4 regions of the Paenarthrobacter sp. NEAU-H11 genome follow, and region 1 is predicted to be linked to each of the others. Evidence: riboswitches for the same ligand, from Rfam matches in the RefSeq annotation. Region 1 holds a riboswitch; each other region holds the start of a gene.
The links. Region 1 has a riboswitch for thiamine pyrophosphate ahead of thiO (glycine oxidase ThiO). Riboswitches for the same ligand answer to the same signal wherever they lie in the genome.
Positions count from the first base shown of each region.

Region 2: it holds a riboswitch for thiamine pyrophosphate, as region 1 does, so the genes downstream of both, ACQ3DC_RS06205 (ECF transporter S component) here and thiO (glycine oxidase ThiO) in region 1, are expected to answer to the same signal.
Region 3: it holds a riboswitch for thiamine pyrophosphate, as region 1 does, so the genes downstream of both, thiC (phosphomethylpyrimidine synthase ThiC) here and thiO (glycine oxidase ThiO) in region 1, are expected to answer to the same signal.
Region 4: it holds a riboswitch for thiamine pyrophosphate, as region 1 does, so the genes downstream of both, thiD (bifunctional hydroxymethylpyrimidine kinase/phosphomethylpyrimidine kinase) here and thiO (glycine oxidase ThiO) in region 1, are expected to answer to the same signal.

Region 1 is NZ_JBNZGA010000001.1:330,108-335,865, forward strand. It holds gene ACQ3DC_RS01475 (DUF3107 domain-containing protein) at 50-274, shown strand; gene ACQ3DC_RS01480 (hypothetical protein) at 315-617, shown strand; gene ACQ3DC_RS01485 (4a-hydroxytetrahydrobiopterin dehydratase) at 710-1,048, opposite strand; gene ACQ3DC_RS01490 (thiazole synthase) at 1,092-1,907, opposite strand; gene thiS (sulfur carrier protein ThiS) at 1,913-2,149, opposite strand; gene thiO (glycine oxidase ThiO) at 2,146-3,465, opposite strand; TPP riboswitch at 3,460-3,577, opposite strand; gene thiE (thiamine phosphate synthase) at 3,606-4,361, shown strand; gene ACQ3DC_RS01510 (RNB domain-containing ribonuclease) at 4,438-5,758, shown strand, end outside.
Region 2 is NZ_JBNZGA010000003.1:308,991-314,748, reverse strand. It holds gene ACQ3DC_RS06230 (DUF4235 domain-containing protein) at 1-110, opposite strand, end outside; gene ACQ3DC_RS06225 (CDGSH iron-sulfur domain-containing protein) at 189-404, opposite strand; gene ACQ3DC_RS06220 (iron-containing redox enzyme family protein) at 461-1,558, opposite strand; gene ACQ3DC_RS06215 (DUF4383 domain-containing protein) at 1,545-2,114, opposite strand; gene ACQ3DC_RS06210 (heme-degrading domain-containing protein) at 2,241-2,783, opposite strand; TPP riboswitch at 2,870-3,010, shown strand; gene ACQ3DC_RS06205 (ECF transporter S component) at 3,075-3,698, shown strand; gene ACQ3DC_RS06200 (ABC transporter ATP-binding protein) at 3,698-5,254, shown strand; gene ACQ3DC_RS06195 (energy-coupling factor transporter transmembrane component T family protein) at 5,251-5,758, shown strand, end outside.
Region 3 is NZ_JBNZGA010000001.1:17,548-23,305, reverse strand. It holds gene ffh (signal recognition particle protein) at 1-200, shown strand, start outside; gene ACQ3DC_RS00125 (alpha/beta fold hydrolase) at 306-1,037, shown strand; gene thiC (phosphomethylpyrimidine synthase ThiC) at 1,042-2,862, opposite strand; TPP riboswitch at 2,857-2,964, opposite strand; gene ACQ3DC_RS00115 (amidohydrolase family protein) at 3,044-4,126, shown strand; gene ACQ3DC_RS00110 (VOC family protein) at 4,226-5,101, shown strand; gene ACQ3DC_RS00105 (hypothetical protein) at 5,267-5,707, shown strand.
Region 4 is NZ_JBNZGA010000008.1:139,050-144,807, reverse strand. It holds gene ACQ3DC_RS12130 (Rne/Rng family ribonuclease) at 1-3,057, shown strand, start outside; TPP riboswitch at 3,187-3,284, shown strand; gene thiD (bifunctional hydroxymethylpyrimidine kinase/phosphomethylpyrimidine kinase) at 3,274-4,821, shown strand; gene rplU (50S ribosomal protein L21) at 5,086-5,394, shown strand; gene rpmA (50S ribosomal protein L27) at 5,456-5,719, shown strand.

The sequences.
Region 1 (5,758 bases):
ACTACAAATAAGACATCACCAACGAACTTTGACTGGCTGGGAGGCCCCTGTGGAAATTAAGATCGGCGTTCAGAATGTTGCCCGCGAAATTGTGCTCGAATCAACCGAGGACGCGGCTTCTGTGGCCAAGGTCGTGGGGGAAGCCATCACCGCGGGCAGCGAACTTCGCCTGAAGGATGAAAAGGGACGCGTGATCATTGTTCCCGGAAATGCGCTCGGCTACGTGGAAATCGGCGCAGAAGAGGCACGGCGCGTAGGTTTCGGCCAGTTCTAGCGCCCGGCCGAAAAACCGCGTCCGAAGCCCAAGGAGATCCATGCTTTCGCTGACCATCGTTGTACTGGCTGCCGCCGCGGCAGGCTTCATCATCTGGGCAAACGACAAGCGGCACGCCAAGTATGGCGCAGGCCTGCCCGCCGGGGTCGCCGTAGCAATGGCGGCGTTGACCTGGATTGTCCTGATGGCGGCCGGTTTCGGCTACCTGCCAGGGCTGACCTGGATCCCGTGGGTCCTGCCCATCGTGCTGGGCGCCGGCGCCGCAACAGGAGCAGCCGTGTATCTTGGCCGCACGCGTGCGCGCCGGGACGCCGAAAGGCTTACGGCGATCCTCCGGGCATAGGGCCGGCGCAAGGCAACCGGCAGCAGCGGCCGCCATCCCGCCAGGGGTGGCGGCCACTGCTGCTTAGGGACCAGTGGCTGGTGGCGAGGCTACTAACGCCCCGGCACGTACTTCGCCGGCTCGGCCACGGCCCCCGACGCTGCCGCAGCTTCACTTGCTCCCGCAGCTGCCGCGATGTCCCGGTCAGTCACCTGTCCCCCGGCGTCGTGGGACGTGTAGCGGATAAAGACGCGGTTGTAACGCCAGTCGAGGTCGGGATGGTGGTTTTGTTCCTCGGCCAGACGTCCGACGGCGGCAATCAGCTCAAGTGCGGCAACCGCCGTCGGCATCTTGAAGACAGAGACCAATCCGCCATTGTCGGCCCGCCAATCAGGCAGTCCAGCCAAGGCTTCGTCGATTCGTTCCGGGGGAAGGGCGTCTTTGCCGGCCACTGCTGCTCCTTGAATCAAGGCGCCGGCCGGCGGAAAGCGGGCCCTACAGGAACTCGGCCCGGCCTTCCATCGCCGACGACGCCAGCGCGTGTTCACGGCGAGGTATGCGACCTGCCGCTTTCGCCAGCCTACCTGCGATGACGGCGTGCTTGAAGGCGGCGCCCATCATGGCCGGGTCCTGTGCCCGGGTCACCGCCGTGGCCAGGAGCACGGCATCACATCCGAGTTCCATCGCGAGGGCGGCGTCGGACGCCGTGCCGATTCCCGCATCCAGCACCACCGGAACCGAGGCCCGGGACACGATGAGCTCGATGTTGTGCGGGTTGAGGATGCCCAGGCCGGTGCCAATGGGCGAGCCGAGCGGCATGACCGCGGTAGCTCCCAGGTTCTCGAGCCGAAGCGCCAGGACGGGGTCGTCATTGGTGTACGCAAAAACCTTGAACCCCCGGTTGACCAGCTGTTCGGTGGCGTCCACGAGTTCCACGGCATCCGGCAGGAGGGTGTGTTCGTCAGCGATGACTTCCAGCTTCACCCAGTCGGTTTCCAGGGCCTCCCTGGCGAGCTCCGCGGTGAGGACGGCGTCCCGGGCAGTGAAGCACCCCGCCGTGTTGGGCAGGACCTTGATGCCGTGGTCCAGGAGGAGCTGGAAAAGCGAGCCTGCCTCCTGGGGTGAATAGCGGCGCATGGCCACGGTGGTGAGGGAGGTGCCGGAGGCCAGGAGCGCGGCGCCGAGGCCGTCAAGGCTGGGCGCGCCGCCCGTGCCCATGATGAGCCGGGACGCGAGCGCGACGCCGTCGATCACCAGGGGATCATGAAGGTCCGGCCGGGTGCCGTCGAGGGTGCTGCGGGTTTCCGTCATGGTGTTCAGCCTCCCTGTACTGCCGTGACAAGTTCGACGTCGTCACCCTCGGAGAGTGCGGTAGCGAACCATTGGCTCCGGGGCACCACCTGGGCGTTGCGCGCAACGGCGACGCCCAATTTCCGGCCGTCGGTTGCGTGGCCGTCAGCGGCCAGTGCGCGGCCGGTGACCTCGGTGACGAGCGTGGTGATGGACGCGCCGTCGGCGACTGTATGTCCGGTTCCGTTCAGGGTGATGTTCATGCTGTCTCCTTGGGGTTGGGTAGGGTGGCCGCTGCAGCAGGCCGAACGGCGACGCCGGAAAAGCGGCCGGGATTGAAGGGTGCCCAGCGGGGGTCCTCCCTGCCTTCGAGCAGGTCCCGGCATATCGCCGCCGCTGCCGGGGTGAGGAGGACGCCGTGGCGGAAGAAGCCGGTGGCAATGATGAGCCCTTCCACGCGGCTTTGCCCTGAAGGGCCGTCCTCCAGAGAGACCCGCCCGAGCAGCGGGGCGTTGTCAGGTGTGCCGGGACGGGCCCGGGCTGTGCATTCCAGCAGCTCAAGTTCCGCCACCGCAGGCACCAGGACCTGGGCGTCGCGCAGCAACTGGTAGACGCCCCCTGCCGACACTGCCCCCGCGCTGGTTCCGCTGTCCTTCCCCAGTGCGTCCTCACGCTGCGTTGCCCCGATCACCACGGTGCCGTCCTGCCGGGGGACGATGTACACAGGGATCCCGCGGACCAGTCCGCGGACGGTGGAGGTCAGCAGCGGCTGGAGGTGGGCGGGGACGGCGAGGCGAAGGATGTCACCGTGGACCGGCCGCAACGGCAGGTGCAGCTTTTCCGGCAGCCCGGTCAGGGCCGCAGCGTGCAGTCCGTTGGCCACTACGGTCTCCCTGGCCGCCACCGTTCCTCCGCCCTCCAGCGTGACACCGGCGACGGCTCCGTCCCGCCAGAGCAGGCCCGCTGCCCGGTCCGGCACGGCGTAGCCCTCGGCGGCTCCGGCCACGAAGCTTCCGCCGGTTCCGCCGGCGTGCCGGGCCAGGGCACGGCGGAAGCAGGCGACCAGCAGCCTGGGGTCCACCTGGTGGTCCGCCGGTGTATTCAGCGCCGAGGCAATGGCCGGGCTCAACAGCGGCTCCCGGCGCCGGGCTTCACGGATGGTGAGGGGCTCAACCGTCAGTCCATGGGCCTGCTGCACCTCGCGCAGGTCCAGCAGCGCCTGCCGGTCCGCAGCGTCGGCACCCACGGCGAGGGTCGGCGTCGTAAGATACCCGGGATCCGAACCGGCAGCCGCGGCAAGGCCAGCGGCGAAACCCGGCCAGCGCCCGGAGGCCTCCAGCATGAGCTCCAGGAGGTCCTCCTCCTGGTAATGCAGTTCGCTCACCGGGGCAAGCATCCCCGCCGCGGCCCAGCTGGCACCGGAGCCGGGGGCGTCATCGATTACCACCGCTGAATGTCCGGACCGCCTCGCCTCCCAGGCGATGCCGTGGCCGATGACTCCCCCGCCGATGACCGCAACGTCGGCCTTGAGTGCGGAGCCGGGCGCGGGCCGGTACGGGGCGTCGAGCGCATTGGGCATAAGTGTCTCCTTCCCTACGCCGGTATTAGCCGGATCAGGTCAAGCGGTCGGCTCTGACGCCCTCTCAGCCCGGCGCTTTATGACAGCTGCCGCGGCTCCCGCAGTACGAGGCCCAGTGTAGAGGAACTAGGCTGGCACCCATGAATGTGTCCCACCCTCCTGCCGCTGCATCCCCCGTCCCGGCTACCGACGCCTTTCTCAACGCCGAAGGCAGTTCCGGCGTGCAGGCCGCACGCCTCTACCTCTGCACGGACGCGCGCCGGGAGCGGGGCGATTTCGCGCAGTTCGTCGATGCCGCCTTCGCGGGCGGGGTGGACATCATCCAGCTGCGGGACAAGTCCATCGAAGCCGCCGAGGAGCTGGAGCTCCTGGCCGTACTCAAGGAATCGGCGGTGCGGCACGGCCGGCTGTGGGCGGTGAATGACAGGGCGGACATCGCCGTGCTGTCCGGAGCCCCGGTGTTCCATATCGGCCAAAAGGACCTGCCCCTCAAGGCGGCCCGGACGCTGTTGAACGGCAACGCGGCCATCGGCCTGTCCAGCCACAGCCCGGAGCAGGTGGACGCCGCCCTGGCTGCCGCCGCCGGCCCCTCGGCGCTGGACTACTTCTGCGTGGGGCCGCTCTGGGCAACACCCACCAAGCCCGGACGGGCCGCCGTCGGGCTTGACCTGGTGAGGTACGCCGCCACGGCTGTTGCCGGGGCGGACGGGCAGGAGGACACGCCCGACGGCGGTGTCCCTTGGTTCGCGATTGGCGGCATCGACCACTCCAACGTCGAAGATGTGGTGGAAGCCGGCGCACGCCGAATCGTGGTGGTGCGGGCCATTACCGAGGCTGACGATCCGGCCGCGGCCGCCGCTTCGCTCCTCAGCGCCCTGGACGCCGCCCGCCCATAATCCCGCGCCGGAACTGCCGTGCCTCTCCGGGCCGCTTCCGTGCACTATTGACGAAATTCGGGCTACGCTGATTTTCGTGTCACACCATCGGCTGGCCCCCAATGTCCACGAGCACACCAACGCACTCGAAGCGGCGCTGGGCGCGCTCCGGAGTGAGCTTGAGCTGCCGGGCGCCTACCCTGATGATGCCGTGAAGGACGCCGAGGCCGCGGTGTCCGCATTGCAACTGCCGTCCCATGACCTGACTTTCGTTGAATTCATTACCATCGATCCGGCATCGTCCACCGACCTGGACCAGGCGCTGTTCATCGAGCGGGACGGCAACGGCTACCACGTTCTCTATGCCATCGCCGACGTGCCGGCGTTTGTTACTCCGGGCGGGCCGCTGGACGCTGAGACGCGGCGTCGGGGACAGACTTTTTACACGCCGGACGGCCGCATACCGCTGCATCCCGAAGTCATCAGCGAGGGGGCGGGAAGCCTCCTGCCGGGACAGGACTGTTCCGCGTTCGTGTGGGACTTCCGTCTTGACGTTGACGCGGAGGTCACGGCCGTGGCCGTGCGGCGTGCCCGGATGCGCAGCCGCACCAAGCTCAGCTACAAAGGCGCCCAGGCGGAACTGGACGCCGGCAGCCCTTCCCCTGTGCTGCGCCTCCTTAAAGAGGTGGGGCTCAAGCGCGTGGAGCTGGAGCGCGCCCGGGAGGGTGCCAGCCTGAACATGCCGGACCAGGAGATTGTCCAGCTTCCCGACGGCGGCTACCGGATTGCCGCCGCCCCGCAGCTGCCCGTGGAGGACTGGAACGCACAGATATCGCTGATGACCGGCATGGCAGCCGCACAGCTCATGCTGGCCGGGAAAGTGGGCATCCTGCGCACCATGCCGGCCCCGGACGAGCGTTCCCTGAACCATTTCCGGCTGCAGACAGAGGCCCTCGGAAAGCCCTGGGACGGCGAAGTCAGTTACGGCGAATACCTCCGCAGCCTGGACCCCACCCATCCCCGCCAGCTCGCAATCCTCCACTCCGCAGGGATGCTCTTCCGTGGGGCCGCCTATACGGCCTTTGACGGCACTGTCCCGGATGACGCCGTTCAGTCCGCCATCGGCGCCGCGTACGCCCATACCACCGCCCCGCTTCGCCGCCTGGTGGACCGCTTCGTGCTGGTCACCTGCGAGGCCTTGAGCAATGGCGGCGAGGTGCCCGCATGGGTGCGGGACGCCCTGCCGTCGCTTCCCGAGATCATGGCGGGCTCGGACCAGCTGGCGTCCCGGATGGAGCGAATGGCGCTGGACACGGTGGAGGCGGCACTGTTGATCAACCACATCGGACAGGAGTTCGACGCGATCGTGATTTCAGGGTCGAAGCCCCAGAAGGAGAACGGGAACGGCGGCATGAGCC
Region 2 (5,758 bases), on a different contig from region 1:
GGGGGCTTCCGGCCGGTGGTCTTTTCCCAGATGGCGTTGACGAGCTTCGTGCCGACAAAGCCTGCGCCGAGGCTCACGCCAGTGCCGAGCAGCTTGATGAAGAGGTTCATTCCTAGTACTCCTTGCGGGCGGAAAACGGGCTGTCCCTAGCCTAACCGGCGATAGCGGCCGGCCGGTGCAGGCCTTGCTCAGGTTGCCGGAGGTTCCGTCCGGAACTTGATCATCTTGTGCGTCCCATCGCAATAGGGCTTGATGGCTGACGCCCCGCAGCGGCACAGTGCCACGGTTTTCCGTTCACGGGGCAACGGTTCGCCGGAGGGCGTGACGATCTCGAAGTCGCCGCGCACGATCAGCGGACCGTCGGGGCACACCACGATGGAGCTATCGGCGGGTTCCTGGTTCATTATTGCTCCTGCTTAGGTAGCCGGGGTGACGGACGACGGCGGGGGACTGGCGCCGCTCATGCTGCCGCCGGGACTGCCGCCCTGAGTGACGTCCCGCCGTTCTCCCAGGACTGCAGGAGATGGGCAGACAGCCTGCCGTCCACCGCCATGGCTGCCGTGGCACCAAACACTACGTCTCCAAGAAGTCCTGGTTCGGCCTCGACCAGGCCGCCGGCCAGGTCGCGGCCGGCGATCTGCTCGTGGACGGCGTCTGCTTCCACGTGTTCATCGAAATAGTGGGTGACGGCGGCATCGAATCCATGCCGCCGGAAACCGCTCCCGTATAAGCGGTTGGGCTGGGAGGAGGTCATCTCATAGATGGCAAGGTGCCCGGTGATGGCACCCCGCAGCCGGCGGTTCAGCGCGAACAGGGACATCAGGTTCACTGCGGCGAGGGAGACGGCCGGGACGGAATCGACGTAGGCGCCGTATTCGTCCGCCATTCCCAGGCCTCGCAGGGTGCGGGCGAAAAGTGCGCTGTGCATCCGTTCGGGACGTCCGCCGCCGTACTCATCCGCCTGGATTTCCACCAGCGCGGCCTTGGGGCGCCCGGCCAGCCGGGGAATGGCAAAGGTATGGGGATCCGCCTCCTTCAGCTGGTAGATGGACTTATGGATCAGGAATTCCTTGAGCTGGTCCAGGCTGGCCTTCTTTGCCACGTACCGTGAGAGGCTGGGGCCGGTGTCGCGGGCTGCGAGGCTGAACAGGACATCGGCCACGGCATCGCTGGTGGGACGCGAGGCCGCGGGAAGCTCCAGTTCGCCGGCTGCTTCCCGGGCGGCCAGCCTGAGCGCTGACTCGAACGGTTTTTCCAGCAGGCGGCGGACCTGGATCAGTCCCGGCGCCCATTCCCACTCATCGCTGACGCCTTCGAGTCCGCTGTAGTGGAGCTCGTAGAGGCAGAAGAGCGTCAGCTGGAGATCGTCGTCGCCAATGATGTCCGGGGTGGCAGCCAACTGGCCGGTGACCGCCCGGTGCAGCGCCGCGGTTCCGTCATCCAGGGTTCGGTCATCGGCGGTGCGGCCGCAGGGGCGGGTGCCAAGGGTGCCGGGCGCCTCCGTGAGAAGGGCGAACAAGGCGGTGCTGGCAGGACCGCGCGCTTCAGGGATTTTCATAGTGCTCCTTCAGGTGCGGCGTTGGTGCCGGTTCCGTGACATCGTCGCTGAGGCTTCCTGACCGGTTGCCGCTGTCGCCGCTGTTGCTGCTGTCGCTGCTGGCAACGCCTGCGGGAACGGCGGGGCCTCGGGCGGCCAGGATGATGGCCAGCGCAATCATGGCCAGGCCGAGTGCCAGGTGCAGCCAGTCGTCTGCGTTGTTCGCGGGGAGGAAATTGGCAGGCGTGGTGTCGCCCGCAAGGAAGCCGTACAACCACAGGAGCAGGTAGGTCACGCCCCCGTAGATGAGGAAGTTCCTGGCCTGGGGATGCGTCCGCGCCATCAGGACCCCTGCAATCCCGAAGAGCAGGTGGAGCGCGTTGAGGAGAATGGACACTTGGAAGACGCTCAGTAGCAGCGCCCCTGAACCAGGTCCTGCAAGGCCCAACGAGCCATAGTTGGAGGTAACGCCCGGGATGAAGCCCAGGACGCCGAAAAGGACGAAGACTATTCCCGTTCCGAGGGCGGCCTTTTGCAGGCGTGTTCGCGGGCCCGCCAGGCGGGTGCTTGCTGCCATGTCCTGTTCTCCTCAAAACCCGGGAGACAACATAGTAAGCATGATTACTAATAAATGCTAAGCAGCCTTTGTATTCTGCTGCCGGTGGACGTGCGTGCAGTGTGGGTCAGTCCGCCAGCCTTGGCATTAGTCCGCCCCCGCGGAGTGGAGCATTTCGCGCAGGGCTTCGACCACCAGGTCGTGATCCTGCACTTGGGGAAGCCCTGAAACCGTAACGGTGGCCACGGCGCCCACTCCGGTGACGTACAGCGGGAAGGAGCCGCCGTGCGCGGCGTACCGGCCCTGGTCGAACCATCCCTGGTCCTCGATCCGGCCGCCGCGAAGCCGGCCGCGCAATCCCACCAGCAGTGAGGGGACCTCATACCGTGCCGCCGTGCGCTGCTTCGCCCGGATCCAGTGATCGTTATCCGGCGTCGCACCGGGCAGCGCCGCATGGAACAGAACCTGCCCGCCCTTCGTGATGTCAATCGCGATGGGCAGCCCGCGCTCCTTGCCCAGCTCCACGAGGAGCAGTCCCAGGTTCAGGGAGTCGTCGAGGGAGAAGCCTGGAAACTGCAGTTCCCGGACTTCGCCTTCAATCCGGGCGATCAGTGCCGCCAGCGATCCCTCCGGCTGGATGGCATCGGAATCCGGGTCGAAGTCGGTCACATGCGGGGAATTGGCAGCCATGGCCCACAATCTACCCCCGCCGCGGTGTAAACTGGACAACGCCCAACAGGGTATTTCTGCAACGAATCATTTCAAGCAAAAGCAACATTCAACGACAGGGGAGCGCCGCCGTCGGGCATCACTGGCAATGCCAGGATCCGCAGGTGGGCGCTGAGAGTGCGGGCAGCCGCAGACCCTCGAACCTGATCCGGTTAGTACCGGCGCAAGGGAGTCGAGTTCTCGAAGTGCGCGCAGCGGCAGCAGTGCCGGCAGCCGCGTCCACTTTCCCCTCCTGTTCCTCAGGAGGATCACATGGCAACAACAGCAGTCAAGAAGACCAGCAGCAAGTCCTGGCGCGTCGTGGACATCGTGGTGGCGGCCCTCATTGCCATCGCCGGCGGTGTCATTTTCTGGGCCTGGTCCCAGGGCGCGGCCGCAGTGTCCGGCCCCATGAACGCCACCTACCCGCCACTGACCGGCCTGATCGCCGGCGGCTGGATGATCCCGGCCGTGCTGGGCATGCTCATCATTCGCAAGCCCGGCGCCGCGCTGTTCTGTGAGACGGTAGCCGCCACCGGTGAGCTGCTCATGGGGTCCCAGTATGGGGCTTCCGTGCTGTTCTCCGGCTTCGTCCAGGGCCTCGGCGCCGAGATCATCTTCGCCATCTTCGTGTACCGGAAGTTCAACCTGCCCGTGGCACTGCTGGCCGGTGCCGCCGCCGGTCTCTTCTGCGGCCTCAACGACTCCTTCGCTCCGTGGGGCTGGAACATCGCCTACTCCGGCGGGGACAAGCTGGTGTACATCGTCTTCACCGCCATCTCCGGCGCGATCATCGCCGGCGCCCTGTCCTGGATCGCCACCCGGGGGCTGGCCAGGACCGGGGTCCTGAGCTCGTTCGCGTCGCGGAAGGCAGCTACGGAGCCTGTTTTCTCCTGATGTCGGCACCTTCCCGCCAGGGCGCGCCCACCGCAGTGCGTCCCGCCGCCGTCACGGCCCGCGGCTGGGGCTGGCGGCATGCCGGGCGCACCAGGCCGGCGGTCCATGCCCTCGACCTGGACATCCGTCCGGGAGAGCGGGTGCTGCTTTTGGGGCCTTCCGGCGCCGGCAAGTCCACCCTCCTCCATGCTTTGGCGGGGGTCCTGGGGGATGTGAACGACGACGGCGGCGCGGCCGGCGATTCCGACGAGTCGGGTTCGCTGCTGGTTGACGGAGCCTCCCCCCGCGAGCAGCGCGGGCGCGCCGGCCTTATGCAGCAGGATCCCGAGACGCAGGTGGTCCTGTCGCGCGTGGGTGACGACGCCGCCTTCGGCGCCGAGAACCTCGCCGTGCCCCGCCACGCCATCTGGAGCCGCGTGCACGAGGCGCTGGACGACGTCGGACTTTCCCACCTCCCGCTGGACCATCCGACGTCGGTACTCTCCGGCGGGCAGAAACAGCGGCTGGCGCTCGCAGGCATCCTTGCCATGCGTCCCGGCCTGATCCTGCTGGACGAGCCGACGGCCAACCTGGACCCGGCCGGCGTGCTGGAGGTCCGCGACGCCGTGGCGCGGTGCCTGGACAAGACCGGCGCCACCCTGGTGGTGGTGGAGCACAGGGTGTCCGTGTGGAAGGACCTGGTGGACCGGATCGTGGTGCTGCAGCCCGGCACCGACGCGAAGGACGCCGTGCTGCTGGACGGTCCGCCGGACCAGGTGCTCAGGGAGGCCCGGAGCATGCTGATTGCTGCCGGGGTGTGGGTGCCCGGCTATGTTCCGGACACCCGGCTGCGTGCGGCGGATCCAGCCAGCGGGGCGGGTGGCCTCCTGCTCGCTGCCGAGGAACTGGCGGTGTCCCGTGAACGGGCGCGGCGCAGCGGCTTCCGGAAGGTTCCGCCGGTACCCGTGCAGGCAGGTATTTCCGCGCAGGTCCGGGCCGGGCACGCCTTGGCCGTCACGGGGCCGAACGGGGCCGGGAAGTCCACGTTTGCCCTGACGCTTGCCGGGCTCCTGGAGCCCGTGGCCGGCAAGGTTTCGGCCACGCTGGACCTGAGCCGCGGCGCCGGAATAGACCCGTACAAGTGGAAGGCCGATCAGCTCATCGAGCGGATCGGCACCGTGTTCCAGGAACCCGAACACCAGTTCGTCACAGGGAAGGTGCTGGACGAACTGCTGTTTGGCCCCCGGCACCTTGGCCATGGTGAGGAGCGCGTGGACGAACTGCTGGAGCGCCTGCGGCTTACCCATCTTGTGGATGCCAACCCCTACACGCTTTCGGGCGGGGAGAAGCGGCGGCTGTCCGTGGCAACGGTCCTGGCCGCGCATCCCCAGGTGCTGGTCCTGGACGAGCCTACGTTCGGCCAGGACGCCAACACGTGGGCGGAGCTGGCATCGTTCCTGTCCGAGCTGCTGGATGCCGGCACCGCCGTGGTCTCCGTGACCCATGACGCCGAATTCACGGCGGCGCTGGGTGGAACGGAACTGCGGATGGCCGCGGCGGAACCGGCGGCACCATGAGGCAGGAGCTGAACCTTCGCGGCAACAACGCGCTGCTGACCCGGGCGAACCCCCTCAGCAAGTTCGCCGCCGTCTTCCTCATTACGGCCGTGCTTGCGCTTTCCATAGACTGGGTGTCCGCATCGGTGGCACTGGTCTTTGAGGTCCTGCTGTTTCCGCTGGCCGGCCTGACGCTCGCACTGCTGTGGCAGCGCGGCTGGCCGCTGATCCTCGCCGCCGCAGTGGGAGGCTGGAGCACCTCCATCCTGGCGCCGGACAGCGGAAAGACGCTGATCGACGTCGGCATCTGGACCATGAGCGAAGGCTCACTGGAGCTGGGCGTGGGCTTCATGCTGCGGGGGCTGGCGATTGCCCTGCCGGCAGTTCTGCTGATGAGCTGCACCGACCCCACAGACCTCGCTGATGCGCTGGCGCAGAAGGCGCGCCTCCCGCACCGGTTCGTGCTGGGAACCCTCGCTGCCATGCGGCTGGTGGGCCTGATGGCAGAAGAGTGGCAGACCATCG
Region 3 (5,758 bases), 310 kb from region 1:
ACGCCAAGAACGCCCCCAAGAAGAAGGCGAAGTCAGGCAACCCCGCCAAGGCTGCCCAGGAGCGGAAGGACGCCGAGGCCCGCCGGGCCAACGCGGCCAAGGCTCTGCCGACCGGCGCCGCCTTCGGCCAGCAGCCGGGCGACTTCGATCCGTCCCAGCTGAACCTGCCCAAGGGCTTCGACAAGTTCCTCGGCAAGTAAGCACGCCTGGCCCAACTAAGTAGCGCCAAGTGTCGTTTTGACGGTTCATAACGACACTTGGCGCTACCTAGTTGGGATGTCGGGGCTGTGGATTAGGGTTGGGTCATGTTCAAGCAGAGGGTAGTGTTCGTGCACGGCGCGGGCAGCTTCGGCGCCGCGGCCTGGCCCCGCCAGCATGGCCTGGCACTGTCCTATGACGCACTGTTCCTGCGCCGCCACGGCTACGATCCCGTGGCAGAGCCGGTGGAATCATCCTTCGAAGAGGACGCGGGGATCCTGCTGCGGTCACTGGCCGACGACGGCAGGGGCGCCGTCGGCGGGCACGTCGTGGCACATGCCCAAGGCGCCGTCGCAGCGATGATGGCCGCCGTCGAACGCCCCGACCTTGTCTACTCGCTGACGCTGGTGGAGCCGGCCTGCCTATCGCTGACCGCGGAACTGCCGGCGACGGCGGCGCACATTGCGCTGATGAAGCCGCTCCTGGACGTCCGGCACCAACTCGGCGACGAGGACTTCCAGCGGGAATTCGTGCGCCGGGTCTACGCCACGGACCTGCAGCACCCGGTCACCGTGGAAGAGAAGCGGTCCGCCCGGCGGCTCCGGCTGCAGGTGCCGTCGTGGGAAGCTCCGCTGCACATCGTGCCGGGCGTGCCTACGCTCGTCCTCACGGGCGGCTGGGAGCCGCTCTACGAAGAGATCGCGGGCTACCTCCGGGAGACCGGCGCCCTCCACCGCACTGCGGCGGGAGGGCACCGGCCCCAGGATTCAGTAGAGGGGGACCGCATCATCCGCTCGTTCATCGGCGATGCCAGCCGGGTCCGGGCACGCGCCTCCTGACGCCCTAGCTTCCGGCGGCAACACGGGGCTCCGGCAGGTACACCTTGCCGCCGGCTGCCCGGAATTCCTCGCTTTTCCCCTTCATCCCCGCGGCCGCCGCCAGGGCCGCCTGCGACTCCGCCGAGCCAAATTCGTCCCGGATGTCCTGGCTGATCCTCATGGAGCAGAACTTGGGACCGCACATGGAACAGAAGTGCGCGGTCTTGGCAGGTTCTGCGGGCAGGGTCTCATCATGGAAGGCTTCCGCCGTGACCGGGTCCAGGGACAGCGCGAACTGGTCGCGCCAGCGGAATTCGAAGCGTGCCTTGGACAGCGCATCATCGCGCTCGTGCGCCCCCGGGTGGCCCTTGGCAAGGTCTGCCGCGTGTGCGGCGATCTTGTAGGTGATCACCCCGGTCTTGACGTCGTCCTTGTTGGGCAGCCCCAGGTGTTCCTTCGGGGTGACATAGCAGAGCATGGCAGTGCCGTAGCGTGCGATCTCCGTGGCACCGATGGCCGAGGTGATGTGGTCGTAGCCCGGTGCAACGTCGGTAACCAGGGGCCCGAGTGTGTAGAACGGCGCACCCTTGCACAGCTCCTGCTGGCGCTCTACGTTCTCGCGGACCAGGTGGAACGGGATGTGCCCCGGACCTTCCACCATCACCTGCACGTCGAATTCCCAGGCGCGCGCCGTCAGCTCAGCCAGTGTGTCCAGTTCGGCGAACTGGGCAGCGTCGTTGGCATCCGCCGTCGCCCCTGGCCGCAGCCCGTCACCCAGGGAGAAGGCGACGTCGTACTTCGCGAAGATTTCGCACAGCTCATCGAAGTGCGTGTAGAGGAAGTTTTCCTGGTGGTGGGCCAGGCACCAGCCTGCCATGATCGAACCGCCGCGGGACACGATGCCTGTCACCCGGTTGGCTGTCAGGGGCACGTAACGCAGCAGGACGCCGGCGTGGATGGTCATGTAATCCACACCCTGCTCGCACTGTTCAATGACGGTGTCGCGGAAGATCTCCCAGGTAAGGGCATTGGCTTCCCCGTTGACCTTCTCGAGGGCCTGGTAGATGGGGACGGTGCCGATGGGGACGGGGGAGTTGCGGAGGATCCATTCGCGGGTGGTGTGGATGTCATCGCCGGTGGAAAGGTCCATGACGGTGTCGGCGCCCCACTGCGTTGCCCACTGCAGTTTGTCCACCTCCTCCGCGATGGAACTGGTAACGGCCGAGTTGCCGATGTTGGCGTTGATTTTCACCAGGAAGGCCTTGCCGATAATCATCGGCTCGGACTCGGGGTGGTTGATGTTGCTGGGGATGATGGCGCGGCCCGCGGCCAGCTCGCTGCGGACCAGTTCAACATCGCAGTTCTCGCGCAGCGCCACAAAGCGCATCTCCGGGGTGATCACGCCCTGCCGCGCGTAGTGCATCTGCGTCACGGTCCTGCCGTCGACGGCGCGGCGGGGCACCGGGCGCGCTCCCTTCCACTCGGCGCTGGCGGCGCCGCGGCGGACAGCCGAGCGGCCGTCGTCGAGCAGGTTCCGTTCCCTGCCGCTGTACGCCTCGGTGTCTCCGCGTGCTTCGATCCAGTCCGTCCGGAAGGGCGGGAGGCCGATGACGGGGTCGCTGCCAGGTCCCGCCGTCCGGTAGGTCCGGAACGGCCTGTTCGGCGTCCCGTTCGGGGAAGGTTCCAGCGCAATCTCCGTCACCGGGACCCTGATCCCCGTGCCGGCATCCTCAAGGTAGGCCAGTGAATGGGATTTCAGGGACTGGGTCACCGGTGGCTGGTTGCCGGCTGCTCCCATGGCCGGACGGTCTTGGGCAGGGTTCAGCTGTGCATTTTGTGTACTCAAGGAATACTCACTTCCTTCGCCGGCATTACCCGGACAGGTTCAACGGTCGCAGGCTGCGTCAGCCCGATCTCAGCCCCTGCAGGGGCACCCGTGTGGTCAAGATGTAAGCTACCACACGCCCCCGGAAGGGCGGCGTCACATTTGCGGGTGCTAGCCTGACCGGGCATCGAAAGGAAGCCCGATGGCAGACATCATTCACTTTCGCGGACCCGTCCTGACCGCACCGGACCGGGTACGCCATGGACTCTGGTCGGTGGACGGCAAGCTCACGTTCAGCCGGCCAACTGCCCCTCCGGCGCGGGAGCTCGGCGGCTGGGTGCTGCCGGGATTCGCTGACGCCCACTGCCACATCGGACTGGGCCCCGCCGGCCCGGTCGAACCCGCCCTTGCACGGGAACAGGCGCTGGCTGACCTCAACGCCGGAACCCTGCTGGTCCGCGACGCCGGCTCACCTGCCGATACCCGCTGGATGCAGGGCGGCCGGGACTTTCCGGTGCTGATCCGGGCAGGACGGCATGTGGCCCGCACGCGCCGCTACCTGCGCGGCTTTGCGGCGGAGGTCGAACCCGACGGGCTCGTGGAGGCCGTGCGGAAGCAAGCACGCGACGGCGACGGCTGGGTCAAACTGGTGGGCGACTGGATCGACCGGAGCGCCGGCGACCTCGCGCCCTCCTTTCCTGCCGCCGTCGTCCGTGACGCTGTCCAGGCTGCCCATGATGAAGGTGCCCGGGTCACGGCGCATTGCTTCGCCGAGGACACCCTGGACCAGATGCTGGACGCCGACATTGACTGCATTGAGCACGCCACGGGGCTGCTGCCCCGCCACCTGCCCCGGTTCGTGGAGCAGGGCGTGCCGATCGTGCCCACCCTCATCAACATCGCTACCTTTCCTGACATAGCGGAGCAGGCAGACGCCAAGTTTCCGCGCTACGCCGCCCACATGCGCGCCCTGTGGGAACGCAGGCTGGAACGGGTGGCGGAGGCCCATTCCGCCGGCGTACGCATCTTTGCCGGGACGGACGCAGGCAGCGTGGTCCGCCACGGGAGGATCGCAGATGAGATCCTCGCCCTGCACGGGGCCGGCCTGCCCATGCCTGCGGCCCTGGATGCCGCCTGCTGGGCAGCCCGCACGTGGCTGGGAGCGGACAACCTGGAGGAAGGCGCGCGGGCCGACGTCGTGGTGTGCCGCGAAGACCCGCGGACCACCCCGGAAACGATCAGGGCGCTGGAACACGTGGTGCTGGGCGGCCGCATCATCCGCTGAGTTATTTTAGGCCGCCACTTGGAATAAATTGAAGCTTCAAGTAATTTTAATATGTGACAGGCCGCCGACGGGACGGCCTCCAATACAAGGAGCCTTCAAATGACCGACGCAGCCGCCCGCCAGGATCTCCTTCCTGCCGACCTCGCCATGGGCACCGTGATGCTCAAGGTGGGCGACATGAAGGTCATGACCGATTACTACCAGCGGGCCCTCGGCCTGGAGGTCGTCGCGGAGCAGGACGGCGGGCTCTACCTCGGCCGGCTGCAGAAACCGCTGGTGCACCTGGCTCCCGCTCCGGGCCTGACGCTTCCGGGCCGGGGAGAGGCCGGCCTCTTCCACACCGCGCTGCTGTTCGAGAACCAGGCAGACCTGGCCGCGACCATCGCCACGGCCGCGCAGTTTGAACCCCGTTCCTTCACCGGCAGCGCAGACCACCTTGTCAGCGAGGCCTTCTACTTCACCGACCCCGAAGGCAACGGGATCGAACTCTACTGGGACCGGCCGCGCAGCAGTTGGTCCTGGAACGGCACTGACGTGGTGATGGACAGCCTGGCCCTTCCGCCGCAGCGCTATTTGGAGCAGCACCTCACTGAGGAGTCCCTGGAACGCCAGCGGGGAACCGTTGCGGGCGTGGGCCATGTGCACCTCCAGGTGGGCGACGTCCAGACCGCCCGCGACTTCTACGTGGGGACCCTCGGCTTCGAAAAGACCGCAGGCTGGCACGGCCAGGCCCTGTTCGTCTCGGCGGGCCGCTACCACCACCACATGGCAATGAACGTATGGAACAGCCGCGGCGCGGGGCCGCGCAAGGACACCCTCGGCCTGGGTGAGGTCCTCATCGAAGTGCCGTCGGGGGACGACGTCGGCGCCCTCGCCGACCGGCTCAAGGTTGCCGGTGTTGCCGCCCACCACACCGGAGCCGAACTCCGGTTCGAGGATCCGTGGCGCAACAGGATCCGGGTGGCAGTCCGCTGACCGGCGCACTCCCGGACAGGGGCTGCGTGCCGCCGCAGGGGTTGTCCGCCGGCTGGTACCGCCGGGAAAGCCCGGCGGTACCTGTACTAGGCTGAAACCGAACTGCCGGGCAGCGCGCGCTGCATCCCGGCGGGCCGCACCGTCAACGGAATGAGGGCACTTCCCATGGGCTTCACCGAAATCTTTGTTGCCACCCACGACGCCGCACTGAAGCGCGGCGGCATCCTGGACAAGGGCGGCAGCGCCCCTGCCGGCGACGCGGTCCGGATCCCGGGAATCAGCGACTTTGAAGTGGAGCAACTGGGCGACCTGGCCGGCACTGCCGTCCATGCCGGCGGGGCAGACTATGAGCTGACCATGGTGGACGTGGCGAGCGATTCGCTCCTTGCGGTTCCGCCCGCGATGGTGCGTGCCCTGGCCGACCTGCTCTCCTATGAAACCGAAGGGGAGGGCGACGTCCTCGACGACGTCGCTGAGCAGTGGGCGGCGCAGGATGACATGCCCTTCGATGCCGCCCAGGCGCGCACCTACGTGCGGCAGCTCGCTGAAATGGCCAGCGGAATCGCCGACTCGGAACGCACCGGCCTCTACGTCTGGTCCGCCTGAGCCGTTCCTGCCCCGTCTGTCCGGGCGGGGCGGGGCCGCGCCAGGACGTGT
Region 4 (5,758 bases), on a different contig from region 1:
GCGGTGGAGGCTGCGGCTGCGCAGGCAGAGAGTGCGCCCGCCGAAGCTGCGCCCGCCGAAGCTGCACCCGCCGAAGCCGCACCTGCCGCGGAAGCTCCAGCCGTTGCTGACCCGGCAGTCGCCGCAGCCGAAGCCGAAGCGGCAGCACCGGAACCTGCGGTCCTGCCTTCCGCAGCCGGGCAGGACAACGGCACTCCCGTGCAGGGCCCGCCCGCCTCCGAGGCAGCGGCCCAGGGCGATGCTGCGGCGGAACCCGTAGCCGCCCCTGCCGCTTCCACCGCCCCGGCAAGCCCTTTCGGCTCCCTCTTTTTGGAGCCAGGTTCCGCCACTTCCGTCCTGTTCCAGGCCCCGGATCTCAGCGCTGTTGTCCGGCCCGCGCCGGCCGCCACGGAAGAAGCTGAAGAAGAGGACACCGAGGACGACTCGGACGATGCCGGTAACCGCAGGAGGCGCCGAGGCCGCGGCCGCCGCGGCCGCAGCAGGACTGGCGAGCGTGACGGCGAAGACGCCGAAGGCTCCGATGCCGAGACCGATGCTGCCGATGACGCCGACGAGGAAGCCGCCGGGCAGGCCGACGAAGGCGTGACGTCCCGCCGTCGGCGCCGCCGCCGCCGTGGCGACCAGGACCTTGAACTGACGGGCGGGGGAGACGACGATCCCCCCAACACGGTGACCCGCGTCCGCGCCCCGCGCCCCGTGGGAGAACCCGCGGTCAGCAACCGGGTCACCAGCGTCAAGGGCTCCACCCGCCTGGAGGCCAAGAAGCAGCGCCGCCGCGAATCGCGCGACACGGGCCGCCGCCGCACCGTCATCACCGAAGCCGAGTTCCTGGCCCGCCGGGAGTCCGTGGACCGCCAGATGATCGTGCGCCAGCGCGATGACAGAATCCAGATTGCCGTCCTGGAAGACGGCGTCCTGGCCGAGCACTTTGTCTCCAAGACCCAGCAGGATTCCCTGATCGGCAACGTCTACCTGGGCAAGGTCCAGAACGTGCTGCCGTCCATGGAAGCAGCCTTCGTGGACATCGGACGCGGCCGCAACGCCGTCCTGTACGCTGGCGAAGTCAACTGGGAGGCCGTGAACCTCGAGGGCAAGCAGCGCCGCATTGAAAACGCGCTCAAGTCCGGCGACACCGTCCTGGTGCAGGTCACCAAGGACCCCGTGGGCCACAAGGGCGCGCGCCTGACCAGCCAGATCTCACTGCCGGGCCGCTACCTGGTCTTCGTTCCCGGCGGTTCCATGACCGGCATCTCCCGCAAGCTGCCCGACGTCGAACGCAACCGCCTCAAGCGGATCCTCAAGGACCGCCTCCCCGAGCAGGCCGGCGTTATTGTCCGGACCGCTGCGGAAGGCGCCTCCGAGGAAGAGCTGACCCACGACATCAACCGGCTGCGGGCCCAGTGGGAAGGCATCGAAAGCCAGTCGAAGTCCACCAAGATCCTTGCTCCGGAACTGCTGTACGGCGAACCGGACCTGACCATCAAGGTGGTCCGCGACGTCTTCAACGAGGACTTCTCCAAGCTGATCGTCTCCGGCGAGGAAGCCTGGGACACCATTGAGGCCTACGTCACCTACGTTGCTCCCGATCTGGTGGGGCGCCTCGAGAAGTGGACCAAGGACCAGGACATCTTCAGCGCATGGCGGATCGACGAACAGATCCACAAGGCACTGGAGCGGAAGGTCTTCCTGCCCTCCGGCGGCTCGCTGGTGATCGACCGCACCGAGGCCATGACTGTTGTGGATGTCAACACCGGCAAATTCACCGGCAGCGGCGGCAACCTTGAAGAGACGGTCACCAAGAACAACCTGGAAGCTGCGGAGGAAGTGGTACGCCAGCTCCGCCTGCGCGATATCGGCGGCATTATCGTCATCGACTTCATCGACATGGTCCTGGAATCGAACCGCGACCTCGTCCTCCGTCGGATGGTGGAGTGCCTGGGACGGGACCGCACCAAGCACCAGGTTGCCGAAGTCACGTCCCTTGGCCTGGTGCAGATGACCCGCAAGCGGATGGGCACCGGGCTGCTTGAAGTGTTTGGCGAGCAGTGCGAGGCCTGCGCCGGCCGCGGCGTGGTGACCCACGATGACCCCGTGGAGCACCGCCGGGCCAATATCGTGGCGGCCGAACACCACGTTCAGCGCTCGGACGCCCGCCCGGATGTCCGGAATGAAAGCCACCGCGCTGAGGCCCAGCGCGGGGACAGCAGCCAGCCCGGCGTCCGTCCTGACCGGAAGCGCCGCCGTGGCCGCGGCGGCCAGCAGGTGGACGCTGCTCCTGCAGCCGCCCTCCACGTGCACACGGTCCACCCCGACCCCACGGACGCCGAGCGGCACGCGAAGGCCGAAGCCACCAGGCTTGCCCTTGCCAATATTGCTGCGGCAGCACACGCCGCCCACCTGCACGACGATGAGGTAGCCGCGGCCCGGCAGGCTCCGCAGGTCCAGCCGGCGGAACCTGAGAAGCACGACGGCGACGCCTCCCGGCCTGCCGCCGTCCTCACCTTTGGCGGGGAGAAGGTTGCCCTGCCGTTCGTGGAGCACGCGGAGGAGCAGCAGCCGAAGCCGGCCCTGACGCTGGACCGGCTCGCCGAAGCCTTCGCCCACCTCGGTGAGCCTGCCCCTGCCGCGGAAGCCACAGCCGGTCAGCCCGAACGGCGGGCGCCGGAAAAGGAGCAGCGGGAACCGGAGCAGGTCCGGGCACCGCAGCACGTCCAGGCACCGCAGCACGTCCAGGCACCGCAGGCGGAGTCGCCGCAGGTCCGGCCTGAGCCGCTGCAGGCTGCCCATGCGCTGCGCGAAAAGGACTATTCCGACCACACCCTGGAACAGTCCCGCCCGCGCCGGGCGCGCCGCAACCGCAGCGCCAGCCGCGCCCAGGGTGCGGCCAACGAGACCTCCGTCGAGCAGCACGAGAATGTCCCCGCCGCGGCGGCAGGGCATTCACACTCTGCAAAGGCGCCGGAAGCTGACCAGGCAGGTGCCCCTGCGCCAGGCAACGCCAAGCCTGCCGCGGAGCCCATCATCCTGGGTGTCGGGGTTCCCGCTTCGGAACTCTAGGCCACCGCACGCGACACGCTGGATGCCCGGCCGCCCACCACGTGTGGACGGCCGGGCATCCGGCATTTAAGGCCGCACCAGTCGCACTGCGTCACCTTCGCCCTGCGTACCGCAAAAAAGCTAGGCTGGTGAACCGACACGGGGTGCCGCGCACAGAGCGGGCTGAGATCCACACCCGTTGAACCTGTCCGGCTAGCACCGGCGAAGGGATGTCTCTTGTCTTCAACTCTCGAATTGCCCGCTGCCACCCCTCAGGGCGCCCCTGCCCCTGCAGCACAGTCCGGCCAGCGGCGGCACGTGCCCCGGGTCCTCTCGATCGCGGGCTCGGATCCGTCCGGCGGAGCCGGCGTCCAGGCGGACCTGAAAAGCATCGCGGCCCACGGCGGCTACGGAATGGCCGCCATCACTGCCCTCACCGCACAAAACACCCGCGGCGTACGCGGCGTCCACGTACCCCCTGCTGCCTTCCTCACCCGGCAACTTGACGCGCTCAGTGAGGACATCAGCATCGACGCCGTGAAAATCGGGATGCTGGGTGATGTCGCGGTGATCGAAGCTGTCCGGGCGTGGCTCGAAAAAGTCCGTCCCGGCGTCGTGGTTTTGGACCCTGTCATGGTGGCCACCAGCGGTGACCGGCTCCTGCAGGAATCCGCCGAAGCCGCACTTCGCGAGCTGCTGCCGCTGGCGCACCTCATCACGCCCAACCTGGCTGAACTTGCCATGCTGGTGGGCGGGAACGTGCAGGAGAGCTGGGAAGGCGCCCTGGAACAGGGCCGAGAGCTCTCTTCCGCCACCGGGGCGACGGTGCTTGTGAAGGGCGGACACCTGGCCGGGGACGAATGCCCCGACGCCCTTGTCGACACTGCAGGCACGCTTGGCCAGGACGTGGTGGTGGTCCCGGGCAAGCGGGTGGCAACGCTGAACAGCCACGGCACCGGTTGTTCACTGTCATCAGCCATGGCCACAGTCCAGGTGCGGCTGGGGGACTGGGAGGCAGCCCTCCGGGAGGTCAAGCCCTGGCTGTCCGGCGCGCTGGAGGCCTCGGAGTCGCTGGAGGTGGGTACGGGCAACGGACCAGTCCACCACTTCCACCACCTTCAGCCGGAGCCTGCTGAAGGCAGCTTCGCGGCGCGGCTGTGGGCTGAAGCGGAGGAGCACCTGGAAGCCATCTACTCCCTGGCGTTTATCCGGGACCTGGCCTCCGGCGACCTGGCCGAGAAACAGTTTGGCTACTACCTGGCCCAGGACGCCATCTACCTCAACGGTTATTCACGGGTGCTCGCGCGGACAAGTGCCCTGGCCCCCACCGAGGCAGAGCAACTCTTCTGGGCACGTTCCGCCGCGCAATGCCTGGAGGTCGAGTCTGAACTGCACCGCTCCTGGCTCAGTACCCGGACCGTTGAGCCGCAGCTGGGACCCGTGACCAAGTCCTACGTGGACCACCTGGTGGCGGCATCGGCGTCGGGCAGTTATGCCGTGCTGGCGGCAGCCGTCCTGCCCTGCTTCTGGCTGTACGCGGAGGTGGGCAAAACGCTCCACGCACAGTTCGTGGCTGCCGGGGAGCCGGCGGGCCATCCCTACGCGGAGTGGCTGCGCACATACGCGGATGAGGACTTCGCCGCGGCCACCCGCAGGGCGGTTGCCATTGTGGACAGTGCGGGGCGCACCGCTCCGGCGCATGAGAAGGATGCCATGGCCACGGCATTCAGGCAGTCCTGCCGCCTGGAAGTTGAATTTTTCGACGCGCCGCGCCTTCATTCCTGACGTCCGGACGGCCGCCGCGCCGGTACTATGGTGGGGCACCCCCCCGGCCAGGGAAATGTGTTGTGGTACCTATCACAGACAACCCGCCGGAACCAGCCTCATTTGCGGCCGAAGCCAAAACTAGCGTATTCTAGATCTTCGGTGCTTACGCCAACACTTGGGTTATGACCCCACGGCGTTGAGGCACAGCGAGAGCCCAACCAATTATGGAACCGGGTTCCGCACGCAAATTTGTAATAAACGTCGAGAGAAGTGAGTTCCCAAGTGGTGTACGCGATTGTCCGCGCAGGCGGCCGCCAAGAGAAGGTTTCCGTTGGAGACTTCGTTACCCTGAACCGCGTCGCCGGTGGAGCTGGCAGCACCATTCAGCTGCCCGCACTGCTCCTGGTTGATGGTGACAAGGTCACCTCCGCCGCTGCTGACCTGGCCAAGGTAACTGTTACGGCTGAGATCCTCCAGGACCTCCGTGGTCCTAAGATTGTGATCCAGAAGTTCAAGAACAAGACCGGTTACAAGAAGCGCCAGGGTCACCGCCAGGAACTGACCAAGGTCAAGATCACTGGTATCAAGTAACCTTCCGTTACTGTTCAGGTTTTTCAGCAGATTCCCCAGAATTTAGAGGCAGGCATTTCAGATGGCACATAAAAAGGGCGCGAGCTCCACTCGCAACGGTCGTGACTCCAACGCACAGTACCTCGGCGTCAAGCGCTTCGGCGGCCAGGTAGTTTCCGCAGGCGAGATCATCGTCCGCCAGCGCGGCACCCACTTCCACCCGGGCGCCGGCGTTGGCCGCGGCGGCGACGACACCCTGTTCGCCCTGACCCCGGGCGCCGTTGAATTCGGCACCCGCCGCGGTCGTCGCGTCGTCAACATCGTTGCTGCTGCAGCTGCAGAGTAACAACCAGTTCTGAAGCGGTGGAGCGGGCCATGTGGTCCG